4 regions of the Pseudomonas sp. GW823-FHT03E05 genome follow, and region 2 is predicted to be linked to each of the others. Evidence: predicted binding sites of a transcription regulator. Region 2 holds the regulator's gene; each other region holds the start of a gene.

Evidence for each region. Region 2 encodes FliA, which starts transcription of late flagellar genes. Its sites were predicted from a motif close to CTAAAGTTTNNNNNNNNNNNGCCGNTAA; they were not measured.
Region 1: a site for FliA is predicted at 6,304-6,331, ahead of flgM (flagellar biosynthesis anti-sigma factor FlgM). Genes of this name have one in related genera too.
Region 3: a site for FliA is predicted at 2,903-2,930, ahead of AC1RCO_RS15110 (methyl-accepting chemotaxis protein). Genes of this name have one in related genera too.
Region 4: a site for FliA is predicted at 3,524-3,551, ahead of AC1RCO_RS18575 (flagellar protein MotY). Genes of this name have one in related genera too.

Annotation. Positions count from the first base shown of each region.
Region 1 is NZ_JBXAJB010000004.1:82,007-89,526, reverse strand. It holds gene AC1RCO_RS17200 (sensor histidine kinase) at 1-590, shown strand, start outside; gene AC1RCO_RS17195 (LysR family transcriptional regulator) at 578-1,522, opposite strand; gene AC1RCO_RS17190 (glutamine synthetase family protein) at 1,842-3,083, shown strand; gene AC1RCO_RS17185 (MFS transporter) at 3,156-4,529, shown strand; gene AC1RCO_RS17180 (flagellar brake protein) at 4,589-5,335, opposite strand; gene AC1RCO_RS17175 (flagella synthesis protein FlgN) at 5,432-5,899, opposite strand; gene flgM (flagellar biosynthesis anti-sigma factor FlgM) at 5,948-6,265, opposite strand; gene flgA (flagellar basal body P-ring formation chaperone FlgA) at 6,417-7,178, opposite strand; gene AC1RCO_RS17160 (chemotaxis protein CheV) at 7,254-7,520, shown strand, end outside.
Region 2 is NZ_JBXAJB010000002.1:100,354-107,873, forward strand. It holds gene AC1RCO_RS08125 (protein-glutamate methylesterase/protein-glutamine glutaminase) at 1-123, opposite strand, end outside; gene AC1RCO_RS08130 (chemotaxis protein CheA) at 171-2,462, opposite strand; gene AC1RCO_RS08135 (protein phosphatase CheZ) at 2,475-3,263, opposite strand; gene AC1RCO_RS08140 (chemotaxis response regulator CheY) at 3,294-3,665, opposite strand; gene fliA (RNA polymerase sigma factor FliA) at 3,831-4,571, opposite strand; gene fleN (flagellar synthesis regulator FleN) at 4,568-5,398, opposite strand; gene flhF (flagellar biosynthesis GTPase FlhF) at 5,517-6,839, opposite strand; gene flhA (flagellar biosynthesis protein FlhA) at 6,851-7,520, opposite strand, start outside.
Region 3 is NZ_JBXAJB010000003.1:454,106-461,625, forward strand. It holds gene AC1RCO_RS15105 (Ca2+-dependent phosphoinositide-specific phospholipase C) at 1-691, opposite strand, end outside; gene AC1RCO_RS15110 (methyl-accepting chemotaxis protein) at 811-2,787, opposite strand; gene AC1RCO_RS15115 (LysR substrate-binding domain-containing protein) at 2,980-3,900, opposite strand; gene AC1RCO_RS15120 (NorM family multidrug efflux MATE transporter) at 4,051-5,457, shown strand; gene AC1RCO_RS15125 (putative bifunctional diguanylate cyclase/phosphodiesterase) at 5,476-7,149, opposite strand; gene rep (DNA helicase Rep) at 7,418-7,520, shown strand, end outside.
Region 4 is NZ_JBXAJB010000004.1:368,700-376,219, reverse strand. It holds gene bfr (bacterioferritin) at 1-315, opposite strand, end outside; gene AC1RCO_RS18595 (bacterioferritin-associated ferredoxin) at 528-746, opposite strand; gene AC1RCO_RS18590 (peroxiredoxin) at 1,071-1,673, shown strand; gene rnt (ribonuclease T) at 1,744-2,415, opposite strand; gene pyrC (dihydroorotase) at 2,412-3,458, opposite strand; gene AC1RCO_RS18575 (flagellar protein MotY) at 3,615-4,529, shown strand; gene AC1RCO_RS18570 (argininosuccinate synthase) at 4,659-5,876, shown strand; gene AC1RCO_RS18565 (response regulator transcription factor) at 6,263-6,889, shown strand; gene AC1RCO_RS18560 (PA3496 family putative envelope integrity protein) at 7,037-7,216, opposite strand; gene nth (endonuclease III) at 7,324-7,520, opposite strand, start outside.

The sequences.
Region 1 (7,520 bases), on a different contig from region 2:
AGTGGCTGGCGCGCTTGCCCGAGCAGCAGAATGCGCCAGAGCAGGGGGTGATCGACTATCAGTTCGCCCACCTCAACGGCATGCTGGTGCAACTGCTGGGGCTGTACAAGCTGGGGATCAACCAGCTGCCGTTGCAGCCGGCCTACCACGAACTGGATGACTTCATCGAAGCGCAACTGGTGAGCCACCAGGACGTGTTCAAGAGCCGTGGCATTTCCGCCGCCTATGAAGTCGATCCGCTAAGCCCCCTGGGGTTCTTCGATCGTGAGCTGATCGCCTCGGTATTGGCCAATTGCATCAACAATTCCATTCGCCATGCACGTCATGCCCTGCTGATCAGCGTCAGTGATGAGGAAGGGCAGGTGGTGCTGTCCATCAACGACGATGGCGAAGGCTATCCCCAAGGGATGATCGAGCGTCAGGCCGACTATGTGCAGGGCATCAATCAAAGCAGCGGCAGCACCGGGCTGGGCCTGTACTTTGCCGGGCGCATTGCCGAATTGCATCAGCGCAATGGCGTGTGCGGCCACACCCGGATCAGCAACGGCGGCCCATTGGGCGGCGGGTTGTTCAAGCTCTACTTGCCCTGAGCCGCGAGTGGTTGAAGGTGTGCCTCGCCCAGTTGCCGCCCGGCCAGGGCCAGGCATTCCAGAAAGGTTGCCAGTGCGACCTTGGGTTCCTGGCCCTGGCGGGTGATGCAGTGAAAGTGCGAGCGGTAGGCCAGGCGCTCGGGTAGCAAGGCGCGCAGTTGGCCCTTGGCTACCCAGGCCGCTGCATAGTGGCTGGGCAGGTAACCCAGGTAGGTGCCGGAGAAAATCAGCGTGGCGATGGCCTCCATGGCGTAGGCGCTGACGCTCTGGTTGAAGTGCAGGTCATGGGGGCGCTGGTGCTCTGCCATGTAGCCCCGGCTCACATAGTCGGCGGCGCAGATCTCTTCCAGGGTCAGTGTTTCGTCGGTGCGCGGGAACAGCGGATGGCCGTGGGCGCAGTAGAGGTTCTGTTCCTCCTCGAACAGGTGCTGATAGTGCAACCCCGACAGTTGATGGTGGAAAGCGCCGATGGCCAGGTGCAGGCGTTCGTCGAGCACGGCCTGTTCCAGTTCGTCGGGGCGCATCAGGTGCAGGTTCGGCCGTACCTGGGGCAGGCGCCGGCGCAGATGGCCCAGGGCCAGGGACAGGGGGGCATAGGGCAGGCTGATCAGGCTGTCGACACTGCCGATCTGCAACTGCTCGCGGGTGATGGGGCCGAGGCGGTTGGCGTGCTGGCGAAAGCGCTCGATGTCGGCGAACAGCAACTGTGCTGCCTCGAACAGCTCCTGGCCCTGATCGGTCAGCTGAAATCCGCTGCTACCGCGCCTGCACAGGGAGTAGCCCAGGCGCTCCTCAAGGTCGCGGACCACCACGCTCAGTCGCGACAGGCTGGTGTTGAGCCGTGCCTGGGCTGCGGTGAACCCGCCGGCATCAACGATGGCGCAGAACACCCGCAGCATCCGCAAATCAATATCGGCAAGGCTTCCCAGCATGGGCGCTCCCTCAAGTTGGCGTAGGCGACGTGCCGAGCCTACTCCCTTGTCCTGATTGATGGACACCATGGACCTGTAACAAGGCTGGCGGCCTGCTTGCCCCGCCAGTGGGGGCAGGGCCGGGGATTTTACTCGCGCCTGCTTGAAATCCTGAACGGGTGGTGCGTATTTTGTACGGGTCGCCGTTCGCGGCTCGTATAACAACAAGGATTGAGTCATGACAACCGATGGCCACAGTTCACTCGCCGAGCGATTGACGGGCATTGATGAGATCGAATGTGTCACCGCGGATCTCAATGGCGTGCCGCGGGGCAAGGTAATGACCGCCGAGGGGTTCCTCGAAGGGCGGCGCTTGCAGATGGCGCGGGGGGTGCTGCTGCAATGCATCATGGGCGGTTATCCGCCAGCACGTTTCTACGGCAGCGACGACGGCGACCTGGCGCTCAATGCCGACCCCCGGCAGATCCACCGCCTGCCCTGGAGCGAAACGCCCAGAGCGCTGGCCATCTGTGACGCCGATGAGCTCAGCGGCGAGAGTTCGCGGCTCTCCACTCGTGGGCAGCTCAAGCAGGTAATCGCCCGTTATGCCGCCCTGGGCCTGGCGCCGGTGGTGGCCACCGAACTCGAGTTCTTCGTGTTCGCGGCCAATGACGACCCAGCGCAGCCCTTCCGGCCGCCGGTCGGTCTGGATGGGCGGCGGGAGGAAGGCTATTCGGCGTTCAGCGTGAGTTCCAACAATGGTCTGCGACCATTCTTCAAGGAGGTCTACGAAGGCATGGCCGCCCTGGGCCTGCCCCGCGATACCTTCATGCACGAGATGGGCGTCAGCCAGTTCGAAATCAACCTGTTGCACGGTGACCCGCTGTTGTTGGCGGACCAGACCTTCCTGTTCAAGCACCTGCTCAAGGAGGTGGCGCTCAAGCACGGCCTGATCGTGGTCTGCATGGCCAAGCCCTTGGCTCGCACGCCGGGCAGCTCGATGCATATACACCAGAGCCTGGTGGAGATGGGTAACGGCCGTAACGTTTTCAGTGACGACGCCGGGCAACCTACGGCGATGTTCCGGCATTTCATTGGCGGCCTGCAGGCCGGCCTCGCCGACTTCACCGCCTTGTTCGCCCCCAATGTGAACTCCTATCAGCGCTTGTGTCATCCTTACGCTTCGCCGAACAATGCGTGCTGGTCCCACGACAACCGGGCCGCTGGCCTGCGGATTCCGGCCAGTTCACCGGTGGCGCGACGGGTGGAAAACCGTCTGCCGGGGGCGGACGCCAATCCTTATCTGGCGATCGCCGCGAGCCTGGCAGCAGGTTTGCATGGCATCGAGAACGAGTTGGAGCCAACCGCTGCCATCCAGGGTGAGTTCGAAGTGCCGGACAATCTTTCGTTGCCCTGTACCTTGCATGCGGCCCTGGAGCGTCTGAAACGTAGCCAGTTGGCCAGGGAACTGTTCGGCAACGAGTTCATCGAAGGCTACATCGCTTCGAAGACCATGGAGTTGACCAGTTTCTTTGATGAAATTACTCCCTGGGAGCGGCGTGTGTTAGCGGCCCAGGCATAACCGAACCGTCGCTGGTCGGGCCCCGGTTTGCCGGGGCTCGATACCTCATTCAAGGAGCCGCTCGGAACGCCGATGCGCCAAATCTGGAAATCCTTTCGAGCGCTTTATTTCGCGTCGCTGATGATGCTGATCGGCTCTGGCCTGCTCAGCACTTATCTGGCCCTGCGCCTGGCCGCCGATCATGTCGACGGGCTATGGGTGGGGGCCTTGATGGCGGCCAACTATTTCGGCCTGGTTTTGGGGGGCAAGCTGGGGCACCGACTGATTGCCCGGGTCGGGCATATCCGTGCCTACGCCACCTGTGCCGGGATTGTCGGCGCGGCAGTGCTGGGCCACGGTCTGGTGGACTGGTTGCCGGCCTGGCTGGTGCTGCGGATGATCGTGGGCCTGGGGATGATGTGCCAGTACATGGTCATCGAAAGCTGGCTCAATGAGCAGGCCGACGCCAAGCAGCGCGGGCTGGTGTTCAGCGGCTACATGATTGCCTCTTACCTGGGCCTGGTGCTGGGGCAGTTGATACTGGTCATGCACCCGGCCCTGGGCCTGGAGCTGCTGATGCTGGTGGCGCTGTGCTTTGCCCTGTGCCTGGTGCCGGTGGCCATGACCCGGCGCATTCACCCGGCACCCTTGCGCCCTGCACCCATGGAGCCGCGCTTCTTTATCAAGCGTGTACCGCAATCGCTGAGCACGGTACTGGGTTCGGGGCTGATCGTCGGTTCGTTCTACGGCCTGGCGCCGCTCTATGCCTCGCAACAGGGCTTGAGCACCGAGCAGGTGGGTCTGTTCATGGGTAGCTGCATTTTCGCGGGGCTGGTGGTGCAGTGGCCGCTGGGCTGGCTGTCCGACCGCTATGACCGGGCGCTGCTGATCCGCTGTTTTGCCTTGTTCCTGGCAGTGGTGGCCCTGCCCCTGGCGATCCTGCCTTCGGTGCCGCTGGAGGTCCTGTTTGTTCTGGGCTTCCTGTGTTCCCTGGTGCAGTTCTGTCTCTATCCACTGGCGGTGGCGTTCTCCAATGACCATGTGGAAGGGGATCGACGGGTCTCGCTGACGGCGATGCTGCTGGTGACCTATGGCGTGGGTGCGAGTATTGGTCCTTTGGCGGCAGGGGTGCTGATGAAGTTGTTCGGTAGCCAAATGCTCTACGCCTTCTTCAGTTTCTTTGCACTGGTGCTGGTCTGGCGGATTCGGCCGAAGGCCGTGACCAATCTGCATCAGGTCGACGATGCGCCACTGCATCACGTGGCGATGCCGGACAGCATGTCCAGTTCACCGTTGGTGGCGGCTCTGGACCCGCGGGTTGACGAACAGGTGGTTCAGGACCAGATGCAGAGCGCGCCCGCGCCGGAAGCTGCGCCTGATGAGCCTGCAGCGGATACCCCGCAGGCTGCGGACGAACCGCCTGCCGAGGAATGCGCCCGGGAACACCTCAGCGGGGCCAGGCCTTAGGCGCAAAAAAAACGGGCAGTTGCCGCAAGGCACTGCCCGTTTTCATTGATGCCTTTGAATCAGAGGTCGTCTTTATCGAAGCGCCGCGCTTCACGCTGCAGTTGATAGACGAAGCGTTCGACCTGGCGCTGTACCAGGCCGCTCATGTTGTGGAAGCGTACGCCGGCAAAGGTGGTGTCGATACGTTCTTCGTGGTGCAGGTAACGCAGTTCCACCGGGGCCGTCATGCTGCCGAAGGGCAGGGCGGCGATAAAGCGCTCGTAAACCTGGCCCAGTTGCAGGCGTGAGGAAATATCGCCGTCGAAACGCAATTTGCAGCCGGTGGCGGAAATGTCCAGCAGCTTGCCGCTGAGGGGCGACTTGAGTTTTTCGCCGCTCAGTTCGATGTCTACCAGTTGTGCCAGCTTCAGGGCGGCACGAAAGGCGTTGCGGCGCTGGTGGTAGACCACTTCGTCCGGCAGGGTTGTGCGGTAGCAGCGGCCGCCGTTGGATTCGTCGAGGGTGGGCAAGCCGTTGCTTTCCCAGGCGATGCGTACGCCTTCATGAAAGCCTTCAACGCGAAACGGCTCGCCTGCGAGCAGGAAGCGTTCACCGTCGCGGGGGATCATTTCGTCGAGGGCGATCATGTTGCTATCGCGGTCCACTTCCACCAGATAGCTTTGGAAGCGCTGGCTACGCTCGTGGAAAGTGATGATCAGCGGGTCATGGCTCTCTTGCAGCAACCGCAGGTTGGAAGAGATCTCCAACGCAGTGGTGAGCACCTTGGGTGGCTGCGGAGTATCTTCCGCATTTGAGGCGTTGAACACGGTTCATCAATCTCCAGACAAAATACAACTACACGCAGGAGCCAGCATTTTGCCAGCATGTTTCACGGCTTGGTAGCGCGCGCTCATTTTTTGGGTTTAAGCCTGACTGAGTGGGCGTGGCTTCGCAAGCATTGAGGTAGAGCCGCGGGCGTCGTATAGGGCAGGAGGTTCGCCACCATTGAGGATTTTCAGCTGGTTGGCGGTGGTGGCCTGTTGGATCTGGATCGAGCGACCATTGAGCTCGTTGGCAGCTTGGCACTCGGCAAGCAATTGGGTCAGGACATTGCTCTGTTCGAGCAATTGCGCGCCCAGGCTGGAGTGGCTGGCCAGTTGCTCGAGCCCCTCGCGGTTGGTCGGCAGGTTCAGGCTGGCAAGAATTTGCGTGCGCTTACGGCCATGCTGTTCCAGCAAGATGACCAAGGCTTGCTTCTGCGCCAGGATATCTTCCAGTAGCGGCATGTCGCGGCCGTGGAGGGCAATAGACTCGGCGCGTAGCAGCTCCAGCAAGTGTTGCGCTGGAGCAAGGTCATCGTTGATCAATTGCAGTAGGTTGGTGTCGTGCATGGCTGGCCTTGGGGATTAAGCGTCCAAAAGCCTGGCGCAAGCCTGGGGCTAGCGCTGGGCTTCGAAGTTAAGCAGTTTGCTGGCTACGCGGTTGCTGTCGACCTTATAGCTGCCATCGGCAATCGCTTGCTTCAACTCGGCCACCCGGGCTTTGTCGACGGCAGGCTGATCGCGCAGCTTGTCAGTGACTTTCTGCAACTGTTGAGCCTCATTGCTCAGGTGTACCGATTCCCCGCTTTTGCTGGTCTCGGCGGCGGTTGTCAGCGGCGTGGATTTGCCGGCATCACCGGTTTCCTTGCTGGTGCTGGTACGCGTACTGCCTGTCAGTGAAGGGGAGCTGTTTAAACGGCTGAAGTCGATGACCATGATGAAGTAAACCTCTGGGTATTTGGACGCTTGCCATGTTTTCGGCCATACCCTGAAAAACTTTAGGCTCGATTGTCGACAAACCAGGTCAGGTATCTGCGACCCTTTATCGGCCACAGTTTAGGGAACGCACGGGTTGAGCGCCAGCTATCTACATGGCTACTTCCACTTGCCCTGGCGCCGTGATGCGGGCCTTGATCACCCGTTGCGAATTGAGGTTCTTGACCCGGATCTGTTCGCTCATGCCGCCGTTGGACAGCGCCTCGCCCGGCATTCGCACATTCAATGTGCCGCTGCGTGCCGATATCACCACTTGATCGCCCTTGCGCACGACTTCCGCCTGCTCCAGATGGGCCAGGGTAACGAGCTGGTCGGCGACCATTGGTCGGACAAGTTTCTGACCAATGGCTTGGTCCACTGAGGTGAGGTAGCCCTGATTGTTCTGGCTGATGTCCCGTTCGCGCAGCACCACGTCTTCCGGTTCGATGATGCCGGCGCGCTTGAGCGGGCGTGCAGTGGTGACCACCTCGCGAAACAGCTTGACCTGCGCTGGCACGAATACCGTCCATGGCGAGGCGCCTTCGCAGCGCACTTTGACGGTGACCCGCCCCAGCGGTTGGGCCGGACTTTCCAGGTTGGCTGTCAATTCCTTGTCGCAATTGGGCATGCGCATGCGCGGGTCCAGCTGGTTGACCTGGATTTCATAGCGACCTTCCGTTTGACTGGTGGCCAGGTAGTCTTCTACCGTGAATTCAAGAAACCCTTGAGTGACGCCGATAAGAAGATCAGGCAGGGTGACCGAATCAGCAACGGCAGGGTTGCCGGGGTTTAAAATGCACAGAGCCGACAGCCCGCACAGCAAAGTGCGGTAGCGGGATGTCAGGCGTCGGAAAAATGTCGTTTTGGCGTTCATAACAGTTAAAAAGCAAGCGCCGTGCCGTTTAGCAATGAGCGTGCGTCGGATCTTAAAGCTTTGGGGAGTCTGGGCATGGCTGGTGTAATGGATTCGGTGAACCAGCGCACGCAATTGGTTGGGCAGAATCGACTAGAGTTGTTGCTGTTCCGTCTGGACGGTGGACAGCTCTACGGGATCAACGTATTCAAGGTTCGCGAGGTGCTGCAATGCCCTAAGCTGACCCTGATGCCCAAATCCAGTCCTGTGGTGTGCGGTGTCGCGAATATACGAGGGGCGACCATTCCGATCCTGGATCTGGCAATGGCCACGGGTTCTGGTGGCCTGCAGGACCAGAGCAAT
Region 2 (7,520 bases):
GATCGCCTCTTTACCATTGGTCGCCGTGCCGACGACCTGGATATTCGAATCCGCTGAAAGAATTTCCGAGACGCGGCGGCGGAAAAAACCCGAATCGTCCACCACCAGGACTTTGACTGCCATAAACACTCCGTTAGGTGGGGCGAGGCCAACCGCCCCTCCCCGCCGAATCAAATACGCCGTGCGGCGTAACGCTTGAGCATGCTCGGAACATCGAGGATCAGAGCAATGCGGCCGTCACCGGTAATGGTGGCGCCGGACATGCCCGGGGTTCCCTGAAGCATTTTGCCCAAGGGCTTGATGACCACTTCTTCCTGGCCCACCAGTTGATCGACGACGAAGCCGATCCGCTGGGTACCCACCGAAAGGATCACTACGTGGCCCTCGCGCTGCTCTTCATGAGCGGCGGAACTGACCAGCCAGCGTTTGAGGTAGAACAGGGGCAACGCCTTGTCGCGCACGATCACCACTTCCTGGCCGTCCACCACGTTGGTGCGCGACAGGTCGAGGTGGAAGATCTCGTTGACGTTGACCAGCGGGAAAGCGAATGCCTGGTTGCCGAGCATGACCATCAGGGTCGGCATGATCGCCAGGGTCAATGGCACCTTGATGACGATCTTCGAGCCCTGGCCCTTGGTCGAATAGATGTTGATCGAACCATTGAGCTGGGAAATCTTGGTCTTCACCACGTCCATGCCCACACCGCGACCGGACACATCGGAAATCTCGGTCTTGGTGGAGAAGCCCGGGGCAAAGATCAGGTTGTAGCACTCGGTATCGCTCAGGCGGTCGGCGGCGTCCTTGTCCATCACGCCGCGCTTGACGGCGATGGCGCGCAACACGTTCGGGTCCATGCCCTTGCCGTCATCGGAGATCGACAGCAGGATGTGGTCGCCTTCCTGTTCCGCCGCCAGTACCACCTTGCCGCCACGGGACTTGCCCGAGGCTTCGCGCTCTTCCGGCGATTCGATGCCGTGGTCCACCGCGTTGCGCACCAAGTGCACCAGCGGGTCGGCCAGGGCCTCTACCAGGTTCTTGTCGAGGTCGGTTTCTTCCCCCACCAGTTCCAGGTTGATCTCTTTCTTGAGCTGTCGGGCCAGGTCGCGAACCAGGCGCGGGAAGCGCCCGAAGACCTTCTTGATCGGCTGCATGCGGGTCTTCATCACCGCGGTCTGCAGGTCGGCAGTCACCACGTCGAGGTTCGACACGGCCTTGGACATGGCTTCGTCGCCGCTGTTGAGGCCCAGGCGCACCAGGCGGTTACGCACCAGCACCAGCTCGCCCACCATGTTCATGATTTCGTCCAGGCGCGCGGTATCGACACGCACCGTGGTTTCCGCTTCGCTGGCAGGCTTTTCCGCCGGCGGGGCCGCAGCGGCGGCGCGAGCCGGGGCCGGGGCCGGGGCCGCAGCAGGAGCAGCGGCAGCTTTCGGCGCCTCGGCCTTGGGCTCGGGCTTCTTCGCCGCCGGCTTGACGACGGCAGCGGTGGCCGCCGCAGCCGGAGCCGCAGTGGCCGCGGCTGGCTTGGCCGCACCCGGGGTTTCGGAGAATTTGCCCTTGCCGTGCAACTCATCCAGCAGGGATTCGAATTCGTGATCGGTGATCAGGTCGCTGCCGGCTGCGGCTGCGCTTGGTGCGGCTGCGGCAGGAGCGGCAGGCGCCGCCGCCACGGCCGAATCCAGGGCCTCCACGGCGAAGTTGCCCTTGCCATGCAACTGGTCCAGCAATGCTTCGAATTCATCGTCGGTGATCTCATCACCTGCGCCAGCCGCACCACTGGTGGCACTGGCCGCGGCCGGTGCCACGGCATCCGGGGCGAACTGGCCCTTGCCGTGCAACTGATCGAGCAGGGATTCGAACTCGGCGTCGGTGATTTCATCGCTGGCCGGCTCGCCCTGGGCCGCAGGTGCGGCGGCAGGCGCTGCTTCGGCTTCGGCCTTGGCGGCATTCAGCGAGTCGAGCAACAGCTCGAATTCGTTATCGGTGATGTCCCCTGCCGGGCTTTCTTCAGCCACAGGCTCGGCAACCGGCTCAACCACCTCTTCCACAGCAGGTGCTGCAGGCTCGGCACCGGCAGGTTCGGCCAGGCGCGCCAGGGCCGCCAGCAACTCCGGTGTGGCAGCGGTGATTTCGGTGCGCTCACGGACCTGGCTGAACATGCCGTTCACCGCGTCCAGAGCTTCAAGCACCACGTCCATCAGTTCCGAGTCGACTCGCCGCTCACCCTTGCGCAGGATGTCGAAGACGTTCTCGGCGATGTGGCAGCACTCCACCAGCTCATTGAGCTGGAGGAAGCCGGCGCCCCCTTTAACAGTGTGAAAACCGCGAAAAATTGCATTGAGCAAATCCGCATCATCCGGCCGGCTTTCCAGCTCGACCAGTTGTTCGGACAGTTGCTCTAGAATCTCGCCGGCCTCAACCAGGAAATCCTGAAGGATCTCTTCATCGGCGCCGAAGCTCATTAATGGGTGCTCCTAGAATCCAAGGCTGGAAAGCAAATCGTCTACATCGTCCTGACCGGACATAACGTCTTCCCGTTTATCGGCATGAATCTGCGGACCTTCACCCTTGGCGAGATGTTTTTGCGGATCTTTTTCAGCGAGGATCGATTCACGGTCATGTTCGATACCGGCGAAACGATCGACCTGGCTGGCCATCAAGACGAGTTTGAGCAGATTGCTTTCGACTTCCGTGACCAACTGGGTCACACGCTTGATCACCTGACCGGTCAGGTCCTGGTAATCCTGCGCCAGCAGAATGTCGTTGAGGTGGCCGGAAACGGTACGGGTTTCCTGTTCGCTGCGCGTCAGGAAACTGTCGACCCGGCGCGCCAGCTCGCGAAACTCTTCAGCGCCGACCTCGCGCCGCATGAAGCGCCCCCAGTCTGCGCTCAAGGCCTGGGCTTCAGTGCTCAGGCCGTTGACCAGCGGGGTGCTGCTCTCCACCAGGTCCATGGTGCGGTTGGCTGCGGCTTCCGTCAGCCGGACCACATAGGACAGGCGCTCAGTGGCATCCGTGATCTGTGAAACTTCCTCGGCTTGTGGCATGTGCGGGTCAATCTGGAAATTGACGATCGCGCTATGCAGCTCGCGGGTGAGCTTGCCCACTTCCTGGTACAGGCCGCGGTCACGGGTCTGATTGAGCTCATGGATCAATTGCACCGCTTCGCCGAACTTGCCCTTTTCAAGGCTCTCGACCAGTTCCAGCGCATGTTTTTTCAGGGTCGACTCAAAGTCGCCCAGTGAAGATTCGTTATGCTCCATAGCTCCCCCGTGGCGGAATGGCTACGCGTCTCAACCGATGCGTTCGAAGATTTTTTCGATCTTCTCTTTCAACGCCTGAGCCGTGAATGGTTTGACGACATAGCCGTTTACGCCGGCCTGGGCAGCTTCGATGATCTGCTCGCGCTTGGCTTCAGCAGTCACCATCAATACCGGCAGGTGCTTGAGTTTTTCATCGGCGCGCACGTGGCGCAGCAGGTCGATACCGGTCATGCCCGGCATGTTCCAGTCCGTTACCAGAAAGTCGATGCTCCCGCTGTTGAGTACCGGAATGGCGGTAGTGCCATCGTCGGCCTCGACCGTGTTGGTGAATCCCAGATCACGCAACAGGTTCTTAATGATCCGCCGCATCGTTGAAAAGTCATCAACGATGAGGATTTTCATGTTCTTGTCCAATTCGACCTCCAAGCAGTCTTAAACGCATCCAGCACCTGAACGCGCCATTCAATCAATCCGGCATAACACACAACGACTGCATGGAGCACATACTGCAAGACCGGTGCAGCGCTTGCTTCACCGGTCCTGAACGCAGTGTCCCCACACTGCCTGTCAGCGCGCTCGCCACTCCCCCAAACGCCCCCGCAAACGGGCTGCGCACTGGCTGTGTAACTGGCTGACCCGCGATTCGCTGACCCCCAGGACCTCACCGATTTCCTTGAGGTTCAGCTCTTCGTCGTAGTACAGCGCCAACACCAGTCGCTCGCGCTCCGGCAAATTGGCAATCGCATCCGCCAACGCGGCCTGGAAGCGTTCATCCTCCAGGTCCCGTGACGGCTCGAGATGAGCACTGGCGCCATCCTCATGCAGCCCTTCATGCTCGCCGTCCTGCAACAGGTCGTCGAAACTGAACAGGCGGCTGCCCAAGGTGTCGTTCAAAATCCCGTAATAATCGTCGAGACTCAATTGAAGTTCGGCCGCAACTTCATGATCTTTAGCGTCACGACCGGTTTTAGCTTCAATTGCGCGAATCGCATCACTGACCATGCGCGTATTACGGTGCACCGAACGCGGTGCCCAGTCGCCTTTACGAACCTCGTCGAGCATCGCCCCACGGATACGGATACCCGCGTAGGTTTCGAAACTCGCCCCCTTGCTCGCGTCGTATTTGGTCGACACTTCGAGCAAACCGATCATCCCGGCCTGAATCAGGTCTTCTACCTGAACACTGGCCGGCAACCGCGCCAGCAGGTGATAGGCAATACGCTTGACCAGAGGCGCGTAGCGCTCGATCAATTCGTACTGGCTGTCACGCGCCGACTTCTTGTAGAGGTTGTAGCCACTGGCAGTCATAGCACCGGTCCCGCTGTTTGATGCACTAGCCGCTCGACAAAAAACTCCAGATGCCCGCGTGGGTTCGCCGGCAACGGCCAGGTATCGACTTTTTGCGCGATGGCCTTGAACGCCAATGCACACTTCGAACGAGGAAAGGCTTCATAGACCGCACGCTGCTTTTGCACGGCCTTGCGTACGCTTTCGTCGTAGGGAACTGCGCCGACGTATTGTAAGGCCACGTCCAGGAAGCGATCCGTGACCTTGGTCAATTTTGCAAACAGGTTGCGACCTTCCTGAGGGCTCTGAGCCATGTTGGCCAGGACCCGGAAACGGTTCATGCCGTAGTCGCGGTTGAGCAGCTTGATCAGCGCGTAGGCGTCCGTGATCGAGGTCGGCTCGTCGCACACCACCAGCAGTACTTCCTGGGCCGCGCGGACAAAGCTGACTACCGAGTCACCAATACCCGCAGCGGTGTCGATCACCAGCACATCGAGATTGTCGCCGATATCGCTGAAGGCCTGGATCAGGCCAGCGTGCTGCGCAGGGCTCAGGTGCACCATGCTCTGGGTGCCCGAGGCGGCCGGTACGATGCGGATGCCTCCAGGGCCCTGGAGCAGCACATCGCGCAGTTCGCAACGGCCCTCGATGACGTCGGCCAGGGTATGTTTGGGAGTCAGGCCCAGCAGGACATCGACATTGGCCAGTCCCAGGTCGGCATCCAGCAGCAAGACCCGCCGGCCGAGCTCAGCCAGAGCCAGGGACAAGTTCACTGACACATTAGTCTTGCCGACGCCACCTTTGCCGCCGGTCACCGCAATCACCTGTACGGGATGCATGCTGCCCATGTTCTTTCTTTACCTTGTCTTACTTAGACGGGGCCACATAACTGGCTGCGCGTTCACCATTGGAACAATGCATGGCAGACCATCGATGTAGATACACTGCAATCTATTCATGATTACCTCAGCCAACCCGTTTGGACGGGCTGTGGTAAAGGTCAGCGAACATGTCGGCCATGGCTTCCTCGCTGGGTTCTTCCTGCATCTGTACGCTTACCGCGCGACTCACCAGCTGATGCCGGCGAGGCAGGTGCAGATCGTCAGGAATCCGCGGACCATCAGTGAGATAGGCAACCGGCAGTTCATGACTGATGGCCAGGCTCAGCACTTCGCCAAGACTGGCTGTTTCATCAAGTTTAGTCAGGATGCAACCGGCCAGGCCGCAGCGTTTGTAGCTGTGGTAGGCGGCGGTCAGCACCTGTTTCTGGCTGGTGGTAGCCAGTACCAGATAGTTCTTCGCACGAATGCCACGACCGGCCAGGCTCTCCAGTTGCATGCGCAACGCCGGATCGCTGGCCTGCAGGCCGGCGGTATCGATCAGCACCACGCGCTTGCGCAGCAGCGGATCCAGTGCCTGGGCCAGGGACTGGCCCGGGTCCACATGGGTCACCGACACATTGAGGATGCGCCCCAGGGTCTTGAGCTGCTCCTGGGCGCCGATGCGGTAGCTGTCCATGCTCACCAGGGCAATGTTCTGCGCCCCGTACTTGAGCACGTAGCGCGCCGCCAGCTTGGCCAGGGTGGTGGTCTTGCCCATGCCGGCCGGGCCGACCATGGCGATCACGCCGCCCTCTTCCAGAGGCTCGACTTCCGGGGTCTGGATCATTCGCGCCAGGTGCGCCAGCAACATGCGCCAGGCCTGACGGGGTTCGTTGATTTCGGTAATCAGTGCCAGCAGGTCGCGGGCCAGCGGGCCCGACAGGCCGATGCGCTGCAGGCGACGCCAGAGGTTGGCCTGCTCCGGACGGCTGCCCTGCAACTGGCTCCAGGCCAGGGAGCCGAGCTGCACTTCCAGCAGTTCGCGCAGACCGTTGAGCTCGAAACGCATCGAGTCCAGCGCCCGCGTATCGGCAGGTGGCGCTGCAGGAGCCGGCGCCGGGCGCGGACGCTCGGTCAGGGTCGGCTCGATCAGGGGCTCGGCCGCGGTCAACGGCAGGCCGGCGAACAGCTGGCGATTGGTGATCGAGGCACTGTCGCCCTCGCCCCGCAGGCTCAGTTCGGCCTGGGCGGTGACAATCCGCGACTGGGTCTTGCGCAGCTCGTCCTCGAGTTCCATGTTCGGAACCCGTGGCGACAAGGCCGACAACTTGTAATCCAGCGCAGCCGTCAGCTCGACACCGCCGGCGATCCGCCGGTTGCCGATGATGGCGGCTTCAGCGCCCAACTCATCACGAACCAGTTTCATGGCCTGACGCATATCGGCGGCGAAAAAACGCTTAACTTGCATAACCCACTACCTCAGCCGTTGGGCCCTACTGTCGCAACGATGGTCACTTGCTTGTTGTCCGGAATTTCCTGGTACGCCAGCACATGCAAACCCGGGACGGCGAGACGGCCGAACCGCGAGAGCATGGCGCGGACCGGCCCCGCTACCAACAGAATCACCGGTTGACCTTGCATCTCTTGACGCTGCGCCGCATCGATCAGCGAACGCTGCAGCTTCTCTGCCATGCTTGGCTCCAGCAGAACGCCTTCTTCCTGGCCTTGTCCTGCCTTCTGCAGACTGCTGAGCAAAATTTGTTCCAACCTTGGCTCCAAGGTGATCACAGGCAGCTCAGACTCAGTGCCTACAATGCTTTGGACGATGGCACGAGACAATCCGACGCGTACCGCGGCAACCAAAGCGGCAGTATCTTGACTCTTGGCGGCATTGTTGGCGATGGCTTCAGCAATGCTGCGGATGTCGCGTACCGGCACCTGCTCGGCCAGCAGCGCTTGCAGGACCTTGAGCAACTGCGACAGCGACAGCACGCCCGGCACCAATTCCTCGGCCAGCTTCGGCGAACTCTTGGACAACACTTGCAGCAACTGCTGGACCTCTTCGTGGCCGATCAGTTCGCTGGAGTGCTTGTACAGAATCTGGTTCAAGTGGGTGGCGACCACGGTACTGGCGTCCACCACGGTGTAG
Region 3 (7,520 bases), on a different contig from region 2:
CGCTGGAAGTCCGGGCCTCGGCGTACTGCGAGAGCTTCTGGTTTTCCGAGTGGTTGAGCACCAGCAGGACCTTGCCCTGAAGCTGGCTGGCGGTGGGCCAGGACTTGCCCTTGAGGTTGCCCTGCAAGGCGCCCGCGCTGCTGCCGATGTGCGTGGCCAGGTCCTGGGGGGTATAGAGCTTGCCCTGGAAAACCCGGGTCACCAGCTCATCGAAATCCTTGGGCGTGCGCCCCGAGCTTTCCTTCGACCAGCCCTGCTTCTTGTCGAGGATCACCGTGATGGGAAAGTGCCCGGGGTGGTTGTCGCTCCAGTTCTTGACGTCGTTGAGGCAGGCTTCGAGATCGTTCTTGCCGGTGCCATCGCCCGTGCAATTGTTGTCGTTGCCGGACTGGAACAGGGTGCCGGGGTTGTGCCGCACGAACCAGTGCCGGGGCGAGCCGCCGGTCACCGCATCGCGCTGGTCCCAGAAGTCCAGTTCCAGGGTGCGCACACTGTCGAGCACGCTGCTGAAGGTGCTTGCGTATTGCTTCTCGTAGCAGTTGTGACAGGCCACCTGGGCGATGCCGTTGAACGGGGTATTCCAGGTAGCCGGGGCGATGAACGCCGGGCTTTCCTGGCTGAACGCCGCCGGGCTGAGCAAGAGTGCCGACAGCGCCAGGGCGCGGGGGACGAAACGGGAAAGATGAGTCATGCCAGCTCCTGCTGAAAGGGAGGTCCTTGGGGCAAACCACTGCTCATCTGTTTTAGTCGAATCAAGCCTCATTGCAACTTTCGCCCCCCAACCCGGATTGAGGGGCGAGGCGGCAGCCGTCAGCGGAAGCGATCGACTTCCTGGCGCAGGTCCGCGGCCAGGGTTTCCAGCTCACGGGCAGTGACCGCCAGGTTGGACACCACTTCACGCTGCTCGCTGTTGGCCTGGGCAATGCTCTGCAGATTGCTGCTGAGTACCGTGGCGGTGCTGCTCTGCTCCTGGGTCGCGGTGGTGATGGCGGCAAACTGCTCGCCGGCGCTGCGGCTCTGCTCGTCGATCAGGGCCAGGGCCGAGGCCACGTCGGCGTTGCGCGACAGGCCTTCCTGCATCAGGCGGTTGCCCTGCTCCATGGTCTGGATGGCGTGGCCGGTTTCCTGCTGGATGCTGTTGATCATCTGGGAAATTTCATCCGTGGCTTCACGGGTACGCGAGGCCAGGTTACGTACCTCATCCGCCACCACGGCAAAACCGCGGCCCTGCTCACCGGCCCGGGCGGCCTCGATAGCGGCATTCAGGGCCAGCAGGTTGGTCTGGTCGGCAATCGCGGTGATCACTCCGACAATTCCTCCGATCTCCTGGGAGCGCTGGCCCAGGGTGTTGATCACCGTGGCCGTGCTGTTGAGGGCTCCGGCGATCTGTTCCAGGGAAGACGAGGCCTCTTGCATGGAGGTGCGGCCAATATGGGTCTGCTGGGCGTTTTCCTGGGCCAGGCGCTGGGTACTGCCCATGTTGTCGGCGATGTTCAGCGAGGTGGCGCTGAACTCCTCCACCGCCCCGGCCATGCTGGTGATCTCGCCGGACTGCTGCTCCATGCCTTCATATGCACCGCTGGACAAGCCGGACAGCACCTGGGCCCGGCCATTGACCTCGGCGGCAGAGCGGCGGATGTGCTCGACCATGGTCGACAGGGCTTCGCCCATCTGGTTGAAGCTGCGGGCCAACTGGCCGATTTCGTCATGGCTGGCAACGTTCAGCCGTGCGCTCAGGTCACCGCCGCCCAGGGCCTGGGCCTGGCGCACCAGGTCGCTCAGCGGTGCCAGCTTGCTGCGCAGCAGCCAGACCGTAGCGCCCACCGCCAGCAGCATGGCCAGCAGGCTGCCGATCACCAGCCGAATACCAACGCTCCAGGTCACCGCGCGGATCTCTGCCTTGGGCATGCTCGCCACCACCGACCAGGGGCCACCCTCGAACGGCACTGCCAGGCTGTAGAAGTCTTCGCCCTGATCACTCCAGAAACGCCCCTTGCCCGGCTCCTTGGCCGCTTGCGCCATGACCTGCGCCGCCTGCTCCGGCGCCTGCACGCCGGCCGGTGGCACCAGCCACTTGTTCTGCTCGTCGAGCAGGGCCAGGGAGCCGCTCTGGCCGATGCGGAAGCGCTTGAGGTTGGCGAACTGGGCATTTTGCGCATCGGTGTAATCGAAGCCGACAAACAGCACCGCGATGACCTTGCCGCTGCGGTCCAGCACCGGGGTGTACTGGGTCATGTAAAAGCGTTCGAAGAGCAAGGCCCGGCCCACATAACCCTGGCCCGCCATGAGTTTCTGATAGGCCGGGTGGGCATGGTCGAGCAAGGTGCCGATGGCACGGCTGCCATCCTGCTTGCTCAGGGAGGTACTGACCCGCACGAAGTCATCGCCACTGCGCACGAACAAGGTCGCCACACCGGCGGTCATCTGCTTGAACTGGTCGACTTCGGCGAAGTTGTTGTTCAGCACCACATCCCCCAGGTGCAATCCCGGGGTCTGCACCCCGGCCACGCTCACCGGTTGTTCCGGATGCAGGCTCAGGCCGCTGCTGAAGCGGTTTTCGAACAGGCCGCTGAGGCGCTGGGTGCTCTCGCGCAGGCTGCCGTGGAACGTGTTGAGCTGATCGGCCAGCAGGCGGGCTTCACTGGCCAGGTGTTCCTCTCGGGTGTCGAGGTTCGCCGAGTCCAGCGAACGCAAGGCGAACAGGGTGCTGCCGCTGATCACCAGGGCGAGTATCAAGGCAAGGGCGAGCCCTAGCTGAGAGGCTATGCGGGCACGGGGTTGGGACATGATGGCTCCTTGCCGAGAAGGCGGATCATCCTGATCGGTCAGCACCCTCGGCAGTCATAATTCTAAGATTTTTAATCAGTTAGGACCTTCCTGAACGCTGGTTCCATAACCCATGGATTCGGCGGCACAAGCCAATACTTGAGCGCTTTGCAGGGATATTTGCACGCCCCGCCAGCCGGGTACTGCAACGTTTCAGCCCAGGCGCTCTACGGCGGGCAGTTGCATGGCCTGGACCTCGCCCTGAAGGAAGTCGCTGAGGCGCCGCAAACGCTCGCCTCCGGGCCGGGTCCTGGGCCACACCAGATAGTAGTTCAGGCCACTGGCCACCGCTGTCGGCCAGGGCAGGCTCAAGCGACCCTGGGCCACATCCTCGGCCACCATCAGCAAGTCCCCCATGGACACGCCATAACCCCGCGCGGCGGCAATCATCCCCAGCTCCAGGGTGTCGAACACCTGCCCGCCCTTGAGGGACACCTGGTCGGTCAGGCCCATGTGCTCCAGCCAACTGCGCCAGTCGCGGCGGTCCGGGGTCGGGTGCAACAGCTCGGTGGCGGCCAGGCGCGCCACGTCCCAGGGCTGATCATTGAGCAGGTTCGGCGCGCCCACCGGAATCAGCAGTTCGGGAAACAGGTAGCTGGCCTCCCAGTCCGGGGGGAAGTGGCCATTGCTCAGCAGCACCGCGCAGTCGAAGGGCTCCTGGTTGAAGTCCACCGAGTCCACGTCCATCCAGGCACTGGTGAGCTGCACCTCATTGCCCGGCTGCAAATGGCGGAAGCGGCTGAGTCGCGCCAACAGCCAGCGCATGGTCAGGGTCGAGGGCGCCTTCATGCGCAAGATGTCATCTTCGGCACGCAGGGTATTGCAGGCCCGTTCCAGGGCACCGAAGCCCTCGCGTATCCCCGGCAGCAGCAAGCGCGCCGCCTCGGTCAGTTGCAAGTTGCGCCCGCTGCGCTGGAACAGCCGGCAAGCGAAGTGATCCTCCAGGGTCCGGATATGCCGGCTGACCGCGCTCTGGGTGATCGACAGCTCTTCGGCTGCCCGGGTGAACGAGCTGTGCCGGGCCGCTGCCTCGAAGGCGCGCAGGGCATACAGCGGAGGAAGACGACGGGACATACAGGCACTCCAGGAGGGGACAGGGCCACGCTAGCAGAAAGTGCTTCGCATGAGTTTTAATCATGCCAGCAATCGTTTTTATCCCTTTGTGCTATAGGCCAAGAGCGCCGAGAATCAGCGCTCTCCCGCACTTTCCCCTGATCGAGCCTGATGACCATGCAGCATCCAGCACGTACCGAACTCTGGGCCATCCTGCGGCTGGCGGGGCCGCTGATCGCCTCGCAGCTGGCGCACATGCTGATGGTCCTCACCGACACCCTGATGATGGCCCGCCTGAGCCCCGAGGCCCTGGCCGGCGGCGGCCTGGGTGCGGCCAGCTACTCCTTCGTATCAATCTTCTGCATCGGCGTGATTGCTGCGGTAGGCACGCTGGTAGCGATCCGCCAGGGCGCTGGCGACATCGAGGGCGCCGCGCGCCTGACCCAGGCCGGGCTCTGGCTGGCCTGGCTGATGGCCCTGGTGGCCGGCCTGCTGCTGTGGAACCTCAAGCCGCTGCTGTTGCTGTTCGGCCAGACCGAAAGCAACGTCCACGCCGCCGGCCAGTTCCTGCTGATCCTGCCGTTCGCCCTGCCCGGCTACCTGAGTTTCATGGCCCTGCGCGGCTTCACCAGCGCCATCGGCCGGGCCACGCCGGTGATGGTCATCAGCCTGGGCGGCACCGTGGCCAACTTCCTCCTCAACTACGCGCTGATCACCGGCATGTTCGGCCTGCCGAAGCTCGGCCTGGTGGGCATTGGCCTGGTGACCGCCATCGTCGCAAACTGCATGGCCGCAGCCCTGGCCTGGCACATCAAGCGCCACCCGGCCTACGCCGCCTACCCGCTGCGCCAGGGCCTGTCCCGGCTGAACACCCATTACCTGCGGGAACTGTGGCGCCTGGGCCTGCCCATCGGCGGCACCTACGCGGTGGAAGTCGGGCTGTTTGCCTTCGCCGCCCTGTGCATGGGCACCATGGGCAGCACGCAACTGGCAGCGCACCAGATCGCCCTGCAGATCGTCTCGGTGGCGTTCATGGTGCCGGCGGGGATTTCCTACGCCATCACCATGCGCATCGGCCAGCATTACGGCGCCGGGCAATTGCTCGATGCACGATTGGCCGGGCGCGTGGGCATCGCCTTTGGCGCGGTGGCGATGCTGGGGTTCGCCATGATCTTCTGGCTGCTGCCCAACCAACTGATCGGGCTGTTCCTCGACCACAACGACCCGGCCTTCGCCGAGGTGATCCGGCTGGCCGTGAGCCTGCTGGCGGTGGCCGCCTGGTTCGAGCTGTTCGACGGCACCCAGACCATTGCCATGGGCGCGATCCGTGGCCTCAAGGATGCCAAGACCACCTTCCTGGTGGGTCTGGGCTGCTACTGGCTGATTGGCGCACCTTCGGCCTGGCTGATGGCCTTCACCCTGGGCTGGGGGCCGACCGGTGTCTGGTGGGGCCTGGCACTGGGGCTGGCGTGTGCGGCCATCAGCCTGACCCTGGCATTCGAGTGGCGGATGCGCCGCATGATCCGGCGCGAGCCGCCCGTGCCGGCCATGACTCTCCAGGCCGGCCAGGCGGATTGAGCCCGAACCGACGCCGGTTTAAACCGTCCCTTCCTGCAGCGCCTGCTGGCTGCTGCCGAAGGTCAGATAGTCCATCAGTTCCGCCAGGGGCAGCGGCTTGCTGATCAGATAGCCCTGGGCCTGGTCGCAACCAAAGCCCCGCAGCAAGGCCAGCTGTTCCGCCGTCTCCACGCCTTCGGCCACCACATTCAGGTTCAGGTTATGGGCCAGGTTGATCATGGCGTGGACCAGCTTGCGGTTCTCTTCGCGCTGCTCCATGCCGCCGACAAAGCTCTTGTCCACCTTGAGCAGGGTAATGGGCAGGCTGTTGAGGTGGACGAAGGAAGAGAAGCCGGTACCGAAATCGTCCAGGGAGAAACGCACTCCCAGGCGCCCCAGGGCATCCATGGTCTGCTTCACCAGGTCACTGCGGCGCATCACTGCGGTCTCGGTCAATTCGAATTCCAGCCACTGGGCCTCGACTCCGCGCTCGGCAATCAGGCGGCTCAGGGTCGAGAGCAGTTGGCTGTCCTGGAACTGGCGGAACGACAGGTTCACCGCCATGTGCAACGGCGGCAGGCCGCGTTCGCGCAGGGCCTGCATGTCCCGCAGGGCTCGGGAAATCACCCAGTAGCCCAGGGGCACGATCAGCCCGCTCTGCTCGGCCAGGGGCACGAACTCGCTGGGCGGCAGCAGGCCGCGCTCGCCATGGCGCCAGCGCACCAGGGCTTCGAGGCCCACGATCTTGCCGTCATGCAGGTTCAGCCGGGGCTGGTAGTGCAGCTCCAGTTCGTCGCGGCGCAGGGCCCGGCGCAGTTCGCTTTCCAGGTCGGCCAGGCTGCGAGCGTTGCGATTGATCCGCTCGTTGAAGATATGAAAGGTGCAGCCCTGGGTGCTCTTGGCCTGTTGCATGGCGATGTGTGCATGCCACATAAGCGGGTCGGCGCCGGCATTGGCCCGGGCATGGGCAATCCCCAGGCTGCAGCCGATCAGCAGGCTTTCGCCATCGACCCAATAGGGCTCGGCCATGGCTTCGGTGATGCGCTCGGCCATCCACTCGGCCCGCTGTGGAGCGCGGCGGGTGTCGATGAGCAAGGCAAACTCATCACTGCCCAGGCGGGCCAGTTGATCGCCGGCCTCAAGCTGGCTTTTCAGGCGCGAGACCACCTGCAGGATCAGCCGGTCGCCGGCCTGGTGGCCCAGGGCGTCGTTGGCGTGGCGGAAATTGTCCAGGTCGAGATGGCCCAGGGCCAGGCCACGGCCTTCGTTTTCCGCCAGGCGCGCGGCCAGCAAGGTCTGGAACCCCTGGCGGTTGGCGATGCCGGTCAGGGGGTCCTGCTCTGCCAGGCGCTGCAGGGTGTTTTCCAGCAGGCCGCGCTCACGTACATGGCGCAGGCAACGGCGCAGGGCATCGGTACTCAGGCAGGAACTCACCAGCCAGTCGCTGACGCCTACAGGGGCTACGGGCGGTTCCTGGTCCAGCAGCAACACGGTGGGCAGGCTGCAACGCCCGGGGCCGGGCTGCAAATGAGGAAGGGTCAACAGGACCGCGTTGCGGTCGTCTTCAAACAAACGGCTGACAGACTCCCAGCTGGGAGCACTGATCAATACCACCGAGTCTCCCAACGGAGCGACACACTCGCGCAACAACGCTGTCCACACCGGCTCTTCAGCCAGTAGCAGCAAACGCAAGGGTTCGACAGGCTTAGACAAGCTAGCTCCCTAGACTCTGCAAATTAAGTTGGCGGCGGGCATTATGGCGCGCAAATAAACAATAACAATTGATATTGATTATCATACGCAATTTCTTGTACCGCTCTAACTCGAACATTAGACGCATATTCAGCGCGCATCCTGAGGGAAAGTATCAAAACCGGCAAATTTAGATCGCGTTGTGCGTCACAAGTCGGACAGAGGCAGCAGAATCCGTCCAGCCTGTTAAAATGCCCGCCCTTTTCGTAACCGATCCCTTTTTACCGTCATGTCCCGACTCAATCCCCGGCAGCAAGAAGCCGTGAACTATGTCGGCGGCCCTCTTTTGGTGCTCGCCGGCGCAGGCTCCGGCAAGACCAGCGTGATCACCC
Region 4 (7,520 bases), on a different contig from region 2:
GATCGCGGCCTTGAGGTCGGCATGGCCGGTGCGCTCGATACGCAGGTCGCATTCGAGCATTTCCTTGGTGTGCTCACCGATATGCAACTTGCCCAGGTCCTGGACGTTGGGCAGGCCTTCGAGGAAGAGGATGCGCTTGATCAGCTTGTCCGCATGCTTCATCTCGTCGATGGACTCGTGGTACTCGTGCTTGCCCAGCTTGTTCAGGCCCCAATCTTCATACATGCGCGCATGCAGGAAGTACTGATTGATCGCGACCAGTTCATTGGCAAGGATTTTATTGAGATGCTGGATGACTGTAATGTCGCCTTTCATGATGGGGTCCTGCCCTGTATTTAGTGGAACATGGGCAGAGTCTGAGCTGCATGAACATTACTGTCAAACCTAAGTTATTGAATAATATATGAAAATTAATCGGAATAAGAATGTTTGTGTTCCGCGTTTTGTCTCTAAGCGATTGAATTACAGGCATAAAAAAACCGGACGCCAGGTCCGGTTGTTTGTAACGCCGCTAATTATTGATTAAATCAGGCGACATTAAATTCCACAGGGTAGGGGATTGCCGCTTGGCTGCTCTGCAATTCGGTCAGGGTTTCGCGAACCACTTGCTTGGCCAGGCAGGCACATTTGCCGCACTGGCTGGCAACGCCGGTGGCCTGGCGTACTTCGCGGTAGCTGCAGCAACCTTCGTAGATCGCTTCGCGAATTTGTCCGTCGGTGACACCGGTGCAGAGGCAGACATACATAAGATGAGAACCGTCGCTGGTTAGGGCTCAATTGCGATGGATCTTAATGTTAACGAGAATGATTGTCAAAGTGGTTTCGACGCCCTTTGTTGCTGATTCTTGCTTGAGTGACGAACGGCTTTTCTTGGCATTAATGACAGATCATTCGCATTTTTCGCGTTGGAGGCCGGCCAGAGGAAAAACCACTAAGGACAGCTTAAAAACGCCGTGTATGATGGTCGGTCCTTGCGAAGAGGGCGCACGTCACGGGGCTGTCGCATCAGCATGGCAGGCTCGGGGCCAACCCTTCTTCTTCATTACTACGTCCACACCAGGAGATATCCAATGAGCGTACTCGTAGGCAAACAAGCCCCTGACTTCACCGTTCCGGCCGTTCTCGGCAATGGCGAAATCGTCGACAGCTTCACCCTGTCCTCGGCCATCAAAGGCAAATACGGCCTGGTGTTCTTCTACCCGCTGGACTTCACCTTCGTGTGCCCGTCCGAGCTGATCGCTCTGGACCACCGCATGGCCGACTTCAAGGCACGCAACGTTGAAGTGATCGCTGTGTCCATCGACTCGCACTTCACTCACAACGCCTGGCGTAACACCCCGATCAATGCCGGCGGCATCGGTCAGGTTCAATACATCATGGCTGCTGACATGAAGCACGAAATCGCCAAGGCCTACGACGTTGAGTCCGAAGGCGGCGTGGCTTTCCGTGGCGCGTTCCTGATCGACGACAAAGGCGTTGTCCGCTCGCAGATCGTCAACGACCTGCCACTGGGCCGCAACATGGAAGAGCTGATCCGTCTGGTCGACGCTCTGCAGTTCCACGAAGAGCACGGCGAAGTCTGCCCTGCCAACTGGAAGAAAGGCGACAAGGGCATGACCGCTTCGCCAGAAGGCGTTGCTGCTTACCTGAGCGAGAACGCCGGCAAGCTGTAAGGCTTGGCGTCACGCATAAAAAAACCGGCCTTAGGGCCGGTTTTTTTATGGGGCAAAGGAAAGCGACTATTCAGTCGTCGAAATCCTGCCAGCCGCCCATCTGTTTCCAGCGGTTGACGATGCCGCAGAACAGCTCGGCGGTCTTCTCGGTGTCGTAGCGAGCCGAGTGGGCCTCGCGACCGTCGAAGTCGATGTCTGCGCTCTGACAGGCCTTGGCCAGCACGGTCTGGCCGTATGCCAGGCCAGCCAGAGTGGCGGTATCGAAGCTGGAGAACGGGTGGAACGGATTGCGCTTCATGTCCAGGCGTGCCACGGCGGCATTCAGGAAGCCCAGGTCGAAGCTGCTGTTGTGGCCTACCAGGATGGCGCGCTTGCAGCCATTGGCCTTCAGCGCCTTGCGCACCCCGCGGAAAATATCGGTGAGGGCGGTTTCTTCGCTCACAGCCATGCGCAGGGGATGGTCAAGCTTGATCCCGGTGAATTCCAGGGCTGCAGCTTCGATGTTCGCGCCTTCGAAAGGCTCGACCCGGAAGAAGTAGGTGTGTTCGGGGAACACGAAGCCTTTTTCGTCCATGCCGATGGTGGTTGCGGCAATTTCCAGCAGGGCGTCGGTGGCCGAGTTGAAGCCACCGGTTTCAACATCGACGACTACCGGCAGGTAACCGCGAAAGCGTGCCGCCATCGGATGGCGAGGACCGCCGCTGCTACCTTCTTGTTCGTCGTCGAAATGGTCGTCACTCACGAGTGATCCTCCAGCAGGCGCCAGCGCAGTTTTTCACCGGCGCGCAGCGGAATGACAGTCAGCTCGCCAAACGGCAGGCTGGCAGGAGCGGTCCATTCTTCACGGACCAGGGTGATGCTGTCGGTGTTGGCCGGCAGGCCGTAGAAGCGCGGGCCGTTGAGGCTGGCGAAAGCTTCCAGCTGATCCAGGGCATTGCGTTGTTCGAACGCTTCGGCGTACAGCTCGATGGCGGCGTAGGCGCTATAGCAGCCGGCGCAACCGCAAGCGGCTTCCTTGGCGTGCTGGGCGTGAGGCGCCGAGTCGGTGCCGAGGAAAAACTTCGCGTTGCCGCTGGTGGCCGCATCCAGCAGGGCTTCCTGGTGGGTGTTGCGCTTGAGGATCGGCAGGCAATAGAAGTGCGGACGAATACCGCCCACCAGCATGTGGTTGCGGTTGTACAGCAGGTGATGCGCAGTGATGGTGGCGCCGACGTTAGCCGAAGCCTCCTTGACGAACTGCACGGCTTCAGCGGTGGTGATGTGTTCGAACACCACTTTCAGGCTGGGGAAGCGTTCAACCACACGCCGCATGTGCTCGTCGATGAAGATTTTCTCGCGGTCGAAGACGTCGACGTCGCCGCGGGTTACCTCGCCGTGGATCAACAGCGGCAGGCCGACTTCGGCCATGGCTTCAAGCACCGGGAAAATCTTGTCGATGCTGGTCACGCCCGAATCCGAGTTGGTGGTCGCGCCGGCCGGGTACAGCTTGGCGGCGTGGACGAAACCGCAGGCCTTGGCCGCGCGGATTTCCTCCGGCTGGGTACGGTCGGTCAGGTAGAGCACCATCAGTGGCTCGAAGCGGCTGCCGGCCGGGCGCGCAGCTAGAATGCGCTGGCGATAGGCGTCGGCTTCCGCGGCGTTGCGCACCGGAGGTACCAGGTTGGGCATGATGATGGCGCGGCCAAAGGTGCGCGCGACATCTGCGACTGTATTGGGCAACACGGCCCCATCGCGAAGATGAATATGCCAGTCGTCGGGACGCAGCAGGGTCAGGCGGTCGGACATTGGAGGTTCCAGGCGGGTAAAACTCGGGGGAATGCTACCGGAAAAGACTCTTCCAGGCACTCGCTATCAAGTTTTGCGACGAGCAACCGATATCCCGAAGGTATGGCGTATTAACGCCTGTCGATTTTTCTGTTGTACACGTCAGTGGAGCCTCCCGTGCGCCAGCGTTATCTAGCCTTGCTCAGTGTGTTTGCCAGCCTGCCTGCGATGGCTCTCACTTTCCAGACTCGCCTGGAGAGCATTGAGTGGACGGTCGAAGGTGACAAGTTCGAGTGCCGCCTGATCCAACCGGTTACCGATTTCGGTTCCGGCGAATTCGTTCGTCGCGCCGGCGAGCAGGCGATTTTCCGCCTCAAGAGTTTCAACCCCATGCAGGCCGGTGGTTCCGCGACCCTGCTTGCGGCCGCCGCCCCCTGGCAGCCGGGGCGTGGCGACATCAACCTCGGGGCGGTCAAGGCCGGTACCGATGGGGTGCTGTTCAACAGCAACCAGATGCAGGCCGGACGTCTGATCGTCGGTTTGCTGGAGGGGCGCAGCCCGGTGGTCCGGCACTTCTCCCGCGAAGGCGGAGTGTCCGAGGTACGCCTGTTGCCGGTGAAGTTCAGCAAGGCCTACGGCGACTATCAAAGCTGCATGGCCAAGCTGTTGCCGATGAACTATGAACAGGTCAAGCAGGCCGAGATCGGTTTCCCCGGGGGTGGCATCGACCTGGACGCCCGGGCCAAGGCCAAGCTGCAAGTGATGGTGGACTTCATCAAGGCCGACCCCACGGTCAATCATGTCGAATTGGACGGGCACTCTGATAACAGTGGCAACCGCCTGACCAACCGTGACCTGTCGCGCCGTCGTGCGCTGGCGGTCATGGAGTTCTTCAAGGCCAATGGCCTGGCGGAAAACCAGATCGTGGTGCGCTTCCATGGCGAGCGCTATCCCCTGGCCCCCAACACCAATGCGGCCAACCGGGCGAAGAACCGGCGGGTCAATGTGCATCTGGAGCGGGTCGCTCCTGCCGAAAAGCCGGCCCCAGCGCCTCAGGCGGCTTCCGGATCCAGCGCAGCGGCGACTTCCTGATACGGCTGTCGTCGTCGCTCGCTCGACATAATCTGTCGCTTGGTCGTCATAAGCTGTCGCGCCTCTGTAAATTATCCGCGTGGATCGGTAGACTTGGCGGCTTTCCGTACAACCCCGTGGAGTGATGGCATGGCGGACGTTAACAAGGTCGTTCTGGCGTATTCGGGCGGCCTGGACACTTCGGTGATCCTCAAGTGGCTGCAGGATACTTACAACTGTGAAGTAGTGACTTTCACTGCTGACCTGGGCCAAGGCGAAGAGGTCGAGCCGGCCCGCGCCAAGGCGCAAGCCATGGGCGTCAAAGAGATCTACATCGACGATCTGCGCGAAGAGTTCGTGCGTGATTTCGTCTTCCCGATGTTCCGCGCCAACACCGTCTACGAAGGCGAGTACCTGCTGGGTACTTCCATCGCTCGTCCGTTGATCGCCAAGCGCCTGATCGAAATCGCCAACGAAACCGGCGCCGACGCCATTTCCCATGGCGCCACCGGCAAGGGCAACGATCAGGTGCGTTTCGAACTGGGCGCCTACGCCCTCAAGCCGGGTGTGAAGGTGATTGCCCCTTGGCGCGAGTGGGACCTGCTGTCCCGCGAGAAGCTGATGGACTACGCCGAGAAGCATGGGATCCCGATCGAGCGTCACGGCAAGAAGAAATCCCCGTACTCGATGGATGCCAACCTGCTGCACATCTCCTATGAAGGTGGCGTGCTGGAAGACACCTGGACCGAGCACGAAGAAGACATGTGGCGCTGGACTGTCTCCCCGGAGAAGGCCCCAGATACCCCGCAATACCTGGAACTGACCTACCGCAACGGCGATATCGTGGCACTGGACGGCGTCGAGATGACCCCGGCCACCGTGCTGGCGACCCTGAACCGCATTGGTGGCGAACACGGTATCGGTCGTCTGGACATCGTCGAGAACCGTTACGTGGGCATGAAGTCCCGCGGCTGCTACGAGACACCTGGCGGCACCATCATGCTGCGTGCTCACCGCGCCATCGAGTCCATCACCCTGGACCGCGAAGTGGCTCACCTCAAAGACGAGCTGATGCCCAAGTACGCCAGCCTGATCTACACCGGCTACTGGTGGAGCCCTGAGCGTCTGATGCTGCAACAGATGATCGACGCCTCCCAGGCCCACGTGAATGGCGTGGTACGGCTGAAGCTGTACAAGGGCAACGTGATCGTGACCGGTCGCAAGTCTGACGAGTCGCTGTTCGACGCCAACATCGCTACCTTCGAAGAGGACGGCGGTGCCTACAACCAGGCGGACGCAGCTGGCTTCATCAAGCTCAACGCCCTGCGCATGCGCATTGCCGCGAACAAGGGTCGGACCCTGGTCTGATGCTTTGAGTGGTTGAAGAAAGCCCCGCGATAAGCGGGGCTTTTTTTTGCCCTGGATAATTGCAGTGAGCGTCGGGGCCTAATTCAGATCAGCAAATGTCTGTTGGGCAAGGTGAGCCACTTCTTGATGGGCGAAGTACCAAGTACCGCTACTGAGAGTGCTTGTAGGTTGGAGTTTTATTAGTACGAAAAGTAGCTGATTTGACGATTGATCCTAGGCGGTTTGGATATTGAACCACTTTTATCTAGGTCGTTTTGTAAGGCAATTCGGTATTGTTTGTAAGGATCGTCCTCGTAAGGTCGTAGCCCTCTGTAGCACGGTGTCAGAGTCAATTCTCTGGGGTATTGTGCGGGCTCTAAAAAAACTCTCAGGACTGAGATGGACCTATGAAAAGAGTATTGATCGTGGATGATCACCCTGTTGTCCGTTTGGCTGTGCGCATGTTGATGGAGCGCCATGGCCTTGAAGTAGTAGCGGAAGCAGATAACGGCACGGATGCATTGAAGTTGGCTCTTGAATATGTTCCAGACATCTTGATTCTGGATATTGGAATTCCGCAACTTGATGGGCTCGAAGTTATAAACCGGCTGATGTCCAGAGGTATGTCGATCAAGATTCTGGTATTGACCCTGCAAGTTCCGGGGCCTTTCTCCATGCGCTGCATGCAGGCCGGTGCTGCCGGTTATGTGTGCAAGCAGCAGGACATCACCGAGCTGTTGAGTGCCGTGCGTGCGGTGCTGGCGGGATACAGCTACTTCCCCAACGAGGCCTTGCACACCTTTCGCTCAAGCCAGGGCATCAGCAGTGAGCAGCAGATGATCGAGCTGCTTTCAGGGCGCGAATTGATCGTATTGAAACAACTCACCAACGGCATGAGTAACAAGGAAATTGCCGAGGGATTGTGCTTGAGCAACAAGACCATCAGCACCTACAAGCGCCGGCTGCTGGCCAAGCTCAATGCTCGTTCACTGGTTGATCTGATCGAGTTCGCTCAACGGCATCGGTTGATATGAGCCTTTAGAGCACGTGCGCATTGAGACGGTGTTGCTGGATGGGCTCGCTTGAGTGCCGACGCAGCCGGTCAGTCGGGGAGGCTGACCGGCCAGATTTGCGGCTGGGCACAGGTACAAAAAAACCTCCATGGGGAGGTTCTTTTGTGACTAGAGGTCAAAGTCGTAATCGGCCAACTGTTTTTGCAGGCGCCGTTCCTCGAGGAGATTGTCGATGGTCCGGCGCTTGCTCAGATTGGTTTTCGCCACTTCGACCACCGGTTCTGCGTCATCTGTTTCAGCTGCGACGAAATCGTCTTCTACGTCCAGTTGTTCTTTGCCAGTACTCATAAGGTCGACTCCAGGCTAGGACTGCCATTGGCGCTCCTTATATCGATATTCTCCTGGCGGGTAAAAAAGATTTTTTCAATCGATCTATCGGCAAAATCAATGCTTGCTCAATCGTCGGAAGTCTTTTGCTTGTATTCGCACAGGTCTTCGATTCGACAGCTGCCACAGCGTGGCTTGCGTGCCAGGCAAACGTAGCGGCCGTGGAGGATCAGCCAGTGATGGGAGTCCAGCAGAAACTCCTTGGGCACGAACTTCATGAGTTTCTTTTCGACCTCGACCACGTTCTTTCCCGGGGCCAGCCCGG